DNA from 3 places in the Paenibacillus sp. MB22_1 genome. Region 3 is predicted to be linked to each of the others. Evidence: riboswitches for the same ligand, from Rfam matches in the RefSeq annotation. Region 3 holds a riboswitch; each other region holds the start of a gene.
What was found. Region 3 has a riboswitch for cobalamin ahead of ACL02P_RS20785 (anaerobic ribonucleoside triphosphate reductase). Riboswitches for the same ligand answer to the same signal wherever they lie in the genome.

Region 1 (4,174 bases), on a different contig from region 3:
TCAACCGTGCCATCTCCTCCGCAGACGGGACGCGCGGGCTATGAATGTCGTAAACCCCCAGCCCAATTCCAAGCGGATACGTATGCTTCTCAAAACTCTGGATCAGCTCGCCGTGGCTGCGCGACGTTTCGATCGAGATCACATCGGCATCCAGCGCACGGATCTCCTCCAAGATATCGTCAAATTCGCAGTAGCACATATGCGTATGAATCTGCGTCGTATCCCGGACCGATGAGGTCGTCACGCGGAACGCCTTCACCGCCCACTTCAAATAGTTCGCCCAGTCCTTCTGCTTGAGCGGCAGCCCTTCGCGCAGCGCAGGCTCGTCCACTTGGATCATCTCGATCCCCGCTTCCTCCAACGCCTCGACTTCCCTTCGCAGAGCCAGAGCAATTTGATAAGCCACCTGCTCCCGGGACAGGTCGCTGCGAACAAAGGACCAGTTTAGGATGGTGATCGGTCCCGTTAACATCCCTTTCACCGGTTTGTTCGTCAAGCTCTGGGCATAGGCCGTTTCCTTAACGGTCATTGGCCCCGCAAATTCGACGTCTCCATAAATGATCGGCGGTTTTACGCAGCGCGTGCCGTAGGACTGTACCCAGCCTCCTTGCGTAAACGCAAATCCCGGAAGCTTCTCTCCGAAAAATTCCACCATATCGGTGCGCTCGAATTCACCGTGCACCAATACGTCGAGCCCGATCTCCTCCTGGAGCTCAACCCATTTGCGGATTTCCGCTAGAATGAACGCCTCGTACTTCTCTGGGCTCCACTCACCTTTACGCCATTTCTGCCGGGCGGCCCGAACCTCGGCGGTTTGCGGGAAACTGCCGATCGTGGTTGTAGGCAGGAACGGCAGCTGCCACTTCGCCTGCTGCTTACGCCGCCGTTCGGCGAATGCGCTGGCGCGCTCGGCCGGAGCCGCTGCAGTCTGCGCTGCTTCTTCCCGCACCGAAGCAAGGCTGCGGGCCGGATCTGCGGCAAGTACAGCCAAGGCGCGACGATTCTCGGCGAACTGCACCGGCTCTGGTTCTTCCCCATTTGCCGCCCTGCTTAAGCTCACCAACTCCTCCAGCTTCTGCTCGGCAAAGGCCAACGCATCGCGCAATACCGGATTAAGCCGCTCCTCCCCTGCAGCAGATACCGGGACATGCAGCAAGCTGCAGGAAGGCTGCACGATCACATCCGGCGCTCCGGACTGGAGCGAAATCGTCTTCACCAGGCTAAGCGCCTCATCTAAATCCGTACGCCAAATGTTCCGCCCGTCAATCAGTCCCGCTCCTATCGTCTTGCCAGCGGGAAAGCCGTAACGCCGGAGCGCTTCCAGGTTACCGTCCCGGCCGTGTACGAAATCCAACCCCAAGCCGTGCACCGGCAGTTCAATCAGATCTTCGTATCGTTCAACCGCATCAAAGTAGGTTTGCAGCATCAGCCGCAGTCCCGGAACCTCCTGCGCGATCGCCTGGTAGATCAAGCGAAGCCGGTGTACGTCCTCCTCACTTAAAGAGACAACGATAGCCGGTTCGTCGATTTGCACCCAATCTGCGCCCGCCGCCTTCAGCTCGCGCAGCACCTGTACGTATAGCGGCAGCAGCTTGCGGGTCCAAGTCTCGACTTCCCCCGCCGTTTCCCCCTTGGACAGCTTCAGCAAAGTAAACAGCCCAAGCAGTACAGGCCTTCCGTTGATCCCGAGCTCCTGTTTCGCTTCCAGATAAGCCGCCAGCGGCCGATTGACGGTCAACTTGGGATCTCGGTTCCCAAGCTCAGGCACGATATAATGGTAGTTCGTATTAAACCATTTGGTCATCTCACTGGCGGTCGCTTGGTCGTCGCCTCTTGCGATGGCGTAATACAGATCAAGCGATACTTGGTCACCGTTCCATACGAAGCGCTCCGGTACTAGGCCAAACATCGTCGCTGTATCAAGGACGTGATCGTAATACGTAAAATCGCCCACCGGGATGACATCAAGTCCCCGATCCCGCTGCAGACGCAGGTTGTTCAAGCGAATCTCTTTTAATCGAGCATGGAGCTCCGGCTCCGTGATTTTTCCTGCCCAATAAGCCTCGATCTGCTTCTTCCATTCCCGTTGTCCTCCGATTCTGGGATACCCCAGATTTCCGCTAACAAAGTTCCCCATATTCATTGCCTCCCATTGGTAAGTTCAAAACGCGCCAATCCGTAAAGCACAAAAAAGGTCCTCGATAGCATGGCTAAAGAGGACCTTCGATCCGTTGTTCGATGGCTTGCAACTTTAACACCTCCCTATCTCCCGTAGGTACAGCAGTGCTGTCGAAATAGGCAGGTCTCCTGGCTTCGGCATCATCGCCGGATGTGACCTTCCCAATGATTACATCACCAGTGGCATCTCACACATCCGACTCCTCCGTTACAGTGGCGGGACCGCGCCGGCATTGCACCGGACTTCCCTTTTAAGCTCCGGCCAATCTTGGCCGGAACACCTATTTCCGCTATATTCGGTTGGAATATACCTACCATCTTACTTCATCTGCCCCGCGAATACAATATCAAACAGATCGGAATTAACTTATTTATGCAATGAGAATGGGAATCAAATGACAACATTTTCGACAACTTTCATGTGATACCTATCACAATGCGGTCTTCGGACCCATCGTACGATGAAGGTACATCAAGGAGTTATTGCTTAACCATTTCAGATAGAAAGAGGAATGACCGATGAAATCGCGGAACATCCCGAAGCATCTATTGCTTAGTTTGTGCTGTCTGGTCATGATTGCCGCAGCATGGTTTGCGTTCCCATCGGAGACACCCCAGGTCAGTGATACCGTCCTGCAAGAGGAAGAACAGCATCTCCATCCACCGCCAGTTGAGCCAATCATTCAACGGGAAGGCCATACCGTCCGCATTGAAATGACCGCGCAGCAAGCGGATATCGAGATTTCCGAAGGCGTCACTTATCCCGCCTGGACATTTAACGGTACCGCCCCCGGGCCGGTGTTGCGCGTGAAGCAAGGCGATCAGCTGGAGTTTACCTTAAAAAACCTAGATCCAGATATGCCGCATTCGATGGATTTCCATGCGGTCCATGCCGCTCCAAGCGAGAAGTTCGTTGAAGTGATGCCTAACGAGCACGGCACGTTTACTTATCCCGCCAACACGCCAGGCGTGTTCATGTACCATTGCGGAGCAAGTCCGGTACTGCTGCATGTAGCCAATGGGATGTATGGGATGATCATCGTTGAACCGAAGGACGGATACCCTACGGACTCGGATATCGACCGAGAATATACGATCGTCCAAAGCGAGTGGTATGCGGCAAATGATTTGGATGCTTTTCAACAAGGTGATCCGGAGTATGTTGTGTTCAACGGCGATGATTTTACGTTAAAAGAACACCCCTTGCTCGCCAAAGTCGGCGACAAGGTTCGGCTGTACGTCATCAATGCGGGACCAAATCATGTTTCTTCGTTCCATGTGGTTGGGACGACCTTTGATCGCGTCTATCTGGACGGGAATCCAAGCAATCAGCTGTACGGCATGCAAACGGTGTTGCTTCCGGCCGGCGGCGGCGCAGTCGTTGAGTTTACCGTCATGGAAGAAGGCGATTATCTGATTTTGACCCATCAGCTGGGTGATGCTAACCTCGGAGCTACGGCGATCCTGCGCGTAAGCCAGGACGGGACAGATCATGGAGAACCGGTGATGAGCCATTAATGAAATACCATTTTCACGCAAATTCATAAACGAGGTGACGTTGGATGAATCGACAAGACGCCAGAATTGTAGAGCTGGACGTTCGAGAGCAACTACGGAACAAACTGGAGCCGTTCCAGCTCATCATGGATACTGTCAAAAAGCTGGAAAAAGACGATCTCTTCGTGCTTCACGCCCCCTTCAAGCCGACCCCTTTGCTCAAGCTTCTGAAAATGAAGGGACTCGTCGGCAAAGCGGTGATGCTAGACAAAGAGCATTGGATCACGACATTTGTCCATAAGAAAAACAAGGCATGGCTCGAAGAGGAAAACGAATCCGTACCAGTTGAAGCAACCGCAGAGATTGCTCCGGCATCAACGGGTGGATCCGGCGAATCTGCCGCCAGCCCTAACATCATCACGCTGGACAACCGTGGTCTGGAACCGCCGCAACCGATGGTTCGAACGCTGGCAGCCTTGGATCGCTGCAAATCAGGTGA
Region 2 (4,174 bases), on a different contig from region 3:
TCCAATATATCAAGGAGCACTACAATGAGGAGCTTTCTTTGGAAAAGGTCGCTTCCGTCGTCTTCCTGAACCCGGCGTATTTCAGCCAGCTGTTTAAGCAGAAGGTGGGACTCGGCTACAAGGAATACGTAACCTCGCTCCGTCTGGAGCAAGCGAAGCAGCTGCTGCTGAACCCGAAGCTGAAGATCGCGGAGATTGCGGAATACCTCGGGTATCAGGACATCCGCCATTTCGCGCAGATGTTCCGCAAGAAGTATCAAGTCACGCCGAATGAATACCGGCAGCAGCAGAATATTAACATCTTGCTGGCCAGCAGCGGCAAGCGGAGTAAGTAGGGAAGAGCGTTCTGTTCTGGTGTACAATGGGAGAATGAACGAATAGACGAGAGAGGATGCCGCAAGATTGCACCCAAGATATAGGATGGTATGGGTTGTTCAAAGAGGAATGTGACGTGTTGTGTTACATTCCTCTTTCTTATTTACAGAATTCCGTCGATTATTTGCACCCAACTTCGGAATGCCTAAATTTTTCCTTTCTATACCTTTAGTCCTATTCTATAATGTTAGCAAAATTTACATATCAGGGGTGGGAGTATGAATCGGAACGAAAGGTTGGGAAGAATCGCTGCTTGGCTTAGTGTCGGCTTCACGGCGGTCCTGGCTGTTTGTGCGTTATGGGCAAAGACGCCATGGTATATCCCCTGCCTTGTGCTATTTACTTTGCTCAGCTTGGGGTCTTCGTTGTTCTTTGGAACCGGCCTGCGGGCAGCACTGGGAGGCGGGGCGCTGGCGGGCAAGCGTTCTCCTTCGGGGACAGGTGAATCCCAGCGGGAGGAAACCGATTGGACGGCAGTATTCAATGAGTCGCTAGTGGCGGCGGATCGACTGCAGGCGGCGGTTGGCGAAGTGAGCGAGAGCCTCGAGCAGCTGCAACGATTAGCCGATACTGCAGCGGCCGAGGATCTGAAGCTCAAGCAAAGCAGCGAACGTTCGCTGGAACAGGTGCAGGAGAGCCTGGCGGCAATGGAAGAGGTGGCGGCCTCGGCCTCCCAAATCCATGACGCAGCGGGGCATTTGCTTACCCGCAGCGAAAACACTCGAGCCGAGGCCATGCGTATGGCGGGAGCGCTCGAAACCGTAGACGGCACCATTCGTTCTTTGGCGCAATCCCAAGAGTCGATCGTGGGGCCGATGGAGGATCTGGAGGGGAACACCCGGAAGCTGGGCGCATTGTATCGGAGCTTGGAGGAGATCGCGGCAGAGGTCGCGTTGCTGGCGCTGAATGCGTCGATCGAGGCGGCTCGTTTGGGCGAGCAGGGGAAAGGTTTCGATGTCGTCGCCGTGCGCATGCGCCAGTTGGCGGATCAAAGCACCAGGGCGATCAACTCCTCCGCCCCGTTGTTCCAGCAAATCTCGGCGGATGTCGAGCGTGTGAAGTCCACGCTGATAGAGGGACGTGACTCGGCCCTGGAAGGAATTTCGCTGATGAAGCGAATGGGGGAGGACATCCGGTTCATTGCGGATGAAGTGGCAGAAGTGAACGGGCTGGTTGCCGAGGCGGGACAGCGAAGCCGGGAACAAGCCGAGCTGACGCGGAATATGGAGGCGATGCTAAGCGAGGTGCATGAGGCTCTCAATCGGAGCATCACCCATGTGGAGGGAGCGCTGGCTCGGATGGAATCGGAGCGAGAGCATATTTCCAAGCTGCAGACGGTGGTCGTGGGCTTGGATCGGGCCCAGGGCGAACTGATGGTATCATTGAACTCCGTCCATTCCGGGGCGGATCCGGCTGCCGGTGGCGAAGACGCGGTGGCCCTTGGTCAAGCCTATGCCCGGAAGCTGCTGGAGGCAGCCGAACAGCCGTGTTTCCGCATGCTGGAGCCGGCTAGTCACCGGGCTGCACTGGAGCAGCTGTTAGCCGCAGAGCCTGGTCTAGAAGCGGCCTGGTCGAACCGCAAGGACGGCTCTTTTATCGTATCCATTCCGGAAGCCGGCTTGCTTAACGCCAAAGGACGGGACTGGTTCCGCCAGGCGATTGCCGGAGAGACGGTCGTCTCCGAAGTGTATATCTCCGCGATCACCAAGCGGCGTTGCATGACGCTGGCCGTGCCGATTGTCCGGGAAGGTGAAGTCATTGGTGTCCTGGGAGCCGATTTGTCTTTAGAACGGGGCTAAACAAAGGAATAACGGATTAGTTATTGTCAGTCCTCCGCTTTTCCCCTATAATCCAATAGAGAAGAAAGCCTTAAGACAAGCGTACAATTTGTGCCCGTAGGTCCTGGAGCAACGGTGAAGCATGCCGTACCGCTTCGGGTTAAAAGGGAAGCCGGTGCAAATCCGGCACGGTCCCGCCACTGTAAACAGGGACGAGCTCATGATGCCACTGTCGCCCGCGAAGGGAGATGGGAAGGCGAGTTTTCGTCGAGACCTGGAAGTCAGGAGACCTGCCACGGGAATTCAAGACGGTCCTTCGAGGAAAGGATAACGTTCTGCCAAGAGCATCATGGCTTGGCGCTGCCATCGTGGAGTCTCTCCGCTTTGCGTGCGCACAGCATGACTTTGTAGACGTAACCCCATCCGCTAGGATTGGGGTTTTTTCTTTGTGCCGGTAGAGGGTTAGCCGGACTTCTTCGCCGCCGGCTGCACAACGTACCGCTGGAACACAAGGCGTTTCTTTATTTACTGAAAAATAAAGCAAGGGGAGATCTGGAGATGAAAAACTGGAGAAGACTAGGAAGCCTGTGGCTGCTGGCGTTGCTGCTGGTGCTTGCGGCCTGCGGTAACAATAACGCCGTCACCCCGGGGACAGGGAACACAGTGGACGCTGCACAACCGACGCAAAACGCTGGAACGAACGCGGCGGCGGACAATTCGGCGGCACAAGAGACGACTTACCCTTATACCGTCACTGATTCTACCGGTAAAGAGTTTACGTTTGAAGCCGCGCCGGAACGTATCGTCTCGCTGGCGCCTTCGGAGACGGAAACGCTGTTTGCACTGGGACTGGACGAGCAAGTCGCTGGCGTATCCGACCTGGATGATTATCCTGAAGCGGTGAAGGACAAACCGCGGATGGGCGGGTTCCAGGTGAATGTCGAGGCAATCGTGGCGGCGCAGCCGGACCTAATTCTTGCGGCGAGCCTGATCGATGAAGCAACGGTCAAAAACTTGACGGATATGGGATATAAAGTGTTCCAGTCCAATCCGAAGACGATCAACGAAGTAATGGAGCATATTCGGACGATCGGCGAAATTACCAACCATCAGGCTGAAGCTGCTGAAGTGGTCGGCAAGATGAAGGAAGAGGTCCAAACGGTAACCGATGCGGTAGCTTCGCTAAGTGAAGACCAGAAGAAGAAGGTCTACATCGAGTTTTCTCCGGGATGGACGGTTGGCAAAGGCGAATTCATGGATGAGATGATCACGTTAGCTGGCGGCATCAACGTTGCTTCCGATGTCAAGGGATGGTCCGAGATCAATGAGGAACAAATTATCCAAGCGAACCCGGACGTCATTTTATACGCGAAAAGCGTTGTTGACGAAAATAACAAGACGTTAGCGGACATCATCAAAGGCCGTTCAGGCTGGGACCAAATTACGGCCGTGAAGGAGAACCGCATTATCGCTCTGGACGATAACCTGCTGAGCCGTACGGGCCCTCGCGTCACGCAAGGGCTGATTGAAGTGGCCAAGGCGGTTCACCCGGATTTGATCCAGCCATGAAGCGCGGCAAATTCGCCGGATACGGAGTCATCGGGCTCTTGCTCCTGGTTGTGACGCTGCTGCTCTGCATCGGCATCGGCTCCGTTTATGTGCCTGCTGGAGAAATCGCGGCGATCTTGCTGCACAGGCTCCCGGGGTTAGACCGCCTGATCACGCCGGATTGGACGACGGCAGCCGAGCAAATCGTCGTCCAGGTCCGGTTGCCTCGCGTGCTGCTTGGGATGCTGGTCGGCGCTTCGCTCGCCGTAGCGGGCGCCGGCTTCCAAGGGGTGCTGCGCAACCCGCTGGCGGATCCGTTTACACTGGGCGTATCGTCAGGTTCGGCAATCGGTGCGGCGGTGCTGATCTTTTTCGGATGGCAGTTTTCCCTGTTTGGGATCTTTACGCTTCCGATGGTTGCGTTCCTGGCGGGGGCGGTTACGTTATGGATCGTGATCTGGCTGGCTAGAGAG
Region 3 (4,174 bases):
CATGGCTGCCGCAGGAGGGGCAGCTTGCCCCAATGATCCCTTCAAAGCCGCAGGCCGAGCAGCGGTCGATCGGATGGTTGATGCTAAAATAGCTGACCTGCTGCTGCAGGGCGTATTGCACGATTTTGACGAATGCTTCCGGATTGTTGCGGGCATTGCCGTTAAGCTCGATATAAGAGATGGCTCCGGCGTTGCACAGCCCGTGGAATTTGGCTTCCAGCTCGATTTTTCGTGCCGCACTGATGTTGTAGTAGACCGGGATATGGAACGAATTCGTGTAATACTCGCGGTCCAAAATCCCGGGCAGCGGGCCGTAGACCGCACGGTCGCGTTTGGTGAACTTGCCGGACAGCCCCTCCGCCGGGGTCGCAAACAACGTGATATTGAGATTGTGAATTTCGCTTTGGCCGTCACAATAGTCGCGCATGTAGGCGATCAGGTCGTAAGCTTTCTGATACACGGCTTCATCTTCGCCGTGATGCTTCCCGTACATCGCCTTCATGCATTCGGCCAGCCCGATGAACCCGATGGACAAGCTGCCGTGCTTCAGCAATTCGCCGACCTGATCATCCGGCGCCAGCTGCTCACCGCCTTCCCAGACGCCTTCCCGCATCATGAAATCGGAAGCCTTCGCTTTTTGGGAGGCCTGAATCGAGAAGCGATGCAGCAATCCCTCCAGGGCGATATTCATATAGTGAGTCAGCTCGCGGTAGAAGCCGCGTTCGTCGGGCTCTTTGCGGTGTCCCAACGCGATGCCGTACTTCAAGCCTAGCTTGACCAGGTTCAGCGTATTAAAGGAAAGGTTGCCTTTGCCAGACAGACGATTGCGGCCGAACCGGTCAGCCAGCACCCGGGTGCGGCAGCCCATTGTCGCAAATTCCGTATCCGGATCCGTTGGATCGTAGTACATCAGATTCAGCGGAGCATCCAGGTTGGCGAAGTTGGGATAAAGCCGTTTGGCCGAGCATTCCGCCGCTTTCAGAAATAGGGAGTAGTTAGGTTCCCCCGGATTCTGGTTGACGCCTTGTTTACATTTAAAAATCTGAATCGGGAAAATCGGCGTTTCCCCATGGCCCAGCCCGCGCATCGTGGCCGTGAGCAGGGAGTCGATGACCAGTTGTCCTTCCGGTGAGGTACATGTGCCGTAATTGATGCTGGTGAACGGGATTTGCCCGCCGGCCCGGCTCGACATCGTATTCAGATTATGAATCAGGCTTTCGGCCGCCTGGAACGTCTCGCTTTTGGTTTCCTTGAGCGCATAGTTAAAAGCCTTGGGATACTGATCCCGCAGGTCACTGCGGCTCATCGTGATGTCGCCCAAATCAGCGTTCGCATCGCCTTCTTCAAAATAATCCAGCCCTTTGCGGAAGTACTTGGCGAACGATTTGGCTACGTACGGGGCGAGATCGAAGTCCAGCTTGTTCGCGGACACACCGCCGAATTGGGAGTTTTGCTGGGATTGGAAAATGATCGCTACCAGCGCCATCGCCGTCATGATGGAAGTTGGCGGGCGTACGCTGCCGTTGCCGGTGTTGAAGCCTTTGCGCAGCAGTTTGTCAAACGGGATAAAAATACAGTTCGTTGTGCCGAGGGCGTACTGATCCAAGTCGTGAACATAAACGATGTTATCCTGAATGGCCTGTACCAAGCGAGTTGGCAGTACGAAATGGCTTGCATACCATTTGGAATACTCGCTGCCGAATTTGCTCATCTTGCCGGAGAAGCTCTCTCCATTTAAATTGGCGTTCTCGCGCAGCACCTCAAGATTGCGGCTCTGGACGATTTCCTCGCCCATCCGAATCACTTCATCCAGCAAGGTGTCCCGGCCGGTATACGTCTGGCTTACCCATGCCATAACACACTTCTCCTCCCTGTAAACCGAGCTTTGGTTCAAAATAAAAGAGCATGTCCAACCAACGAGGTAGACATGCCCGAATGCACTGCAAAAAAGTGGACAGACCAAATCAAGGCCCCAACATTTCGGCGGCAAGCGGACACCATCCCTGATCCTCGCAGGTTTTCCGTCGGTGTCTTTCAAACGGGCAGGTCTCCTGGCTTTCGGAACGTTGCTGACGCCTTCCCGCAGCTCATCAAGCATTAAGCTGTAGTGGCATATCGTCAGTCGAACGGCTGGGTCTTCAAGACGATGTAGGCGAACGCCTCGTCTTTAGTACCAAGCTACCGATTACAGTGGCGGGACCGCAGCGGACTTGCACCGCACTTCCCTTTTAAGCTCCGGCGGCTTGTCCGCCGGATCACCCGTTCACACTATATTTTGTTGCGTTGATCTAAGGATAGCCCAAGATATTGTGTTTGTAAATGGGATTTTCCCATTGAAAGCAGACTGAAAATCACGTGAAAATCTCCGGTCCGCGCAACGATGCGGAGAGTGGGGGACAGAAGAAAATTGTGAACATTTATAAATGGGACTGGAGGACTAGATCGGGTTTTACAGAGTGTGTGAGTTTTGGGGACGGTAAGGATATTAGCAGACGGGTTCGGTTGATCTTAGAGAGGAGAGTTGGTTAGAATATACCTGTAGGACGAAAACCAGCTCAGGGATTTGATTCAAACCATTACCAGGAAAGAAGGGAGCCGATTATGGCTATCGCCGAAGTTACCGTTATTCCGATCGGGACGGGGAGCACCAGCCTCAGCGCTTATGTGGCCGAGTTGCATCGGGTGTTGGAGAAGCAGAAGGGCATTACCTTTACCCTCACCTCCATGAGCACGATTATTGAAGGATCGTTAGATGATGTGTTTACTGCGATTCGCGCGATTCACGAAGCGCCGTTCCAATCCGGTGCCGGCCGCGTATCAACCTCGATCAAGATCGATGATCGCCGCGACAAAGCCAGCTCCTCCGAACAGAAGCTGCGCTCTGTGCGCGAGAAACTATAATTTCTTGAAATTGGTGCTTGCATTATTTTTAAAACTCGGTATAATAAATTTTGTTCGCTAAAAACGAACCTGCTGGTGTAGCTCAGCTGGTAGAGCAACGCATTCGTAATGCGTGGGTCGGGGGTTCGAGTCCCTTCACCAGCATCTGATATGCAAGCATAACGCGCCCTCCGAGGTTTTCGGGGGGCGTTTTTGAATTGTTGAAGGACCTTGTTCATCTTCCGAGTGACCTCTTGCTCTTCGCTTGTTAGTTCTTCTCCGTTTCTTTGTTTTCTCCATGCGCTTAGCACTAAATTGTGACCGCAAATAGGGAGGTTTGCTGAAACCTCCCTGTTCCTTGGTGCGCTTACTCTTGCTCCATCGCATCCCTTTTTGTCCGATGCACCGTGCCAAACGGATGGTGCGGCGGGGCATAAATGACATACACCTTCAGCGGCTCGTTGCCGGTGTTGATGATGTTGTGCCACGTGCCGGCGGGGATGAAGACCGCGTCGTCTTCACGGATGTTTCGTACGAAGGTGAGGTGATCCGCTCGATCGCCCATTTGCGCAACGCCTCGACCCTCTTCCACGCGTACAAATTGGTCCGTGTTCGGATGGATCTCCAAGCCGATATCCTCACCGACCGGAATGCTCATCAAAGTGACCTGGAAATGCTTGCCGGTCCAGAGAGCGGTCCGGAAGTTCCGGTTATGCTCGGCGGCATCGCTAATATTAATCACAAACGGCTTTTGCCCGTAATCTTGAAGCGGCTGCCGGTTCCAAGCGTCGTCTTGCGAAGGAGACGGTGCGTATTCAGGATAGATCGGGCTGGGCTCGATATAGTCGGGATAGAGTGCGGGTTGAAATGCCTGCGGATATCCGTATACGAAGTAAGGTTGAGGATAGATGTAAGGATCATACGGAGCGGCGTACGACAAGCCGGGGTACGGTCCGGGAACATAACTCATGTTTGACATAACCTCCAGTTTTTTTATCCATCATATGCCTATTCCTTGCTCCTGTGCTTGTATGAAAATGAGTCAATTCTACTGATGCATTCATCTAAGAATCTTCTTTCTCTCTTACATAGAATAGAGCATACCTTAGTAAAGGGGAGAAGATGGTATGGCAAAAACGCTTTTGGATTACAACTCGACTGTTGTGACTCCGGTGACCAATGGTGTCAACATTCCGATTCCGGTTGTAGGGGGCGTGCAGATTGCAGCAGTTTCCGTATTCCTTGATCCGGCCGATCCGGCGTCCCTGACCAACCGTGTTGAGTTGAAGGCAAC

Region 1: it holds a riboswitch for cobalamin, as region 3 does, so the genes downstream of both, metE (5-methyltetrahydropteroyltriglutamate--homocysteine S-methyltransferase) here and ACL02P_RS20785 (anaerobic ribonucleoside triphosphate reductase) in region 3, are expected to answer to the same signal.
Region 2: it holds a riboswitch for cobalamin, as region 3 does, so the genes downstream of both, ACL02P_RS11135 (ABC transporter substrate-binding protein) here and ACL02P_RS20785 (anaerobic ribonucleoside triphosphate reductase) in region 3, are expected to answer to the same signal.

What each region holds. Positions count from the first base shown of each region.
Region 1 covers NZ_JBLADV010000001.1:1,577,293-1,581,466, forward strand. The annotation lists gene metE (5-methyltetrahydropteroyltriglutamate--homocysteine S-methyltransferase) at 1-2,137, opposite strand, end outside; cobalamin riboswitch at 2,280-2,478, opposite strand; gene ACL02P_RS07355 (multicopper oxidase domain-containing protein) at 2,698-3,696, shown strand; gene ACL02P_RS07360 (DUF2249 domain-containing protein) at 3,741-4,174, shown strand, end outside.
Region 2 covers NZ_JBLADV010000001.1:2,352,007-2,356,180, reverse strand. The annotation lists gene ACL02P_RS11145 (response regulator) at 1-335, shown strand, start outside; gene ACL02P_RS11140 (methyl-accepting chemotaxis protein) at 594-2,174, shown strand; cobalamin riboswitch at 2,282-2,466, shown strand; gene ACL02P_RS11135 (ABC transporter substrate-binding protein) at 2,712-3,722, shown strand; gene ACL02P_RS11130 (FecCD family ABC transporter permease) at 3,719-4,174, shown strand, end outside.
Region 3 covers NZ_JBLADV010000002.1:1,956,130-1,960,303, forward strand. The annotation lists gene ACL02P_RS20785 (anaerobic ribonucleoside triphosphate reductase) at 1-1,795, opposite strand, end outside; cobalamin riboswitch at 2,024-2,278, opposite strand; gene ACL02P_RS20790 (MTH1187 family thiamine-binding protein) at 2,602-2,901, shown strand; tRNA gene ACL02P_RS20795 (tRNA-Thr) at 2,973-3,045, shown strand; gene ACL02P_RS20800 (cupin domain-containing protein) at 3,248-3,850, opposite strand; gene ACL02P_RS20805 (hypothetical protein) at 4,008-4,174, shown strand, end outside.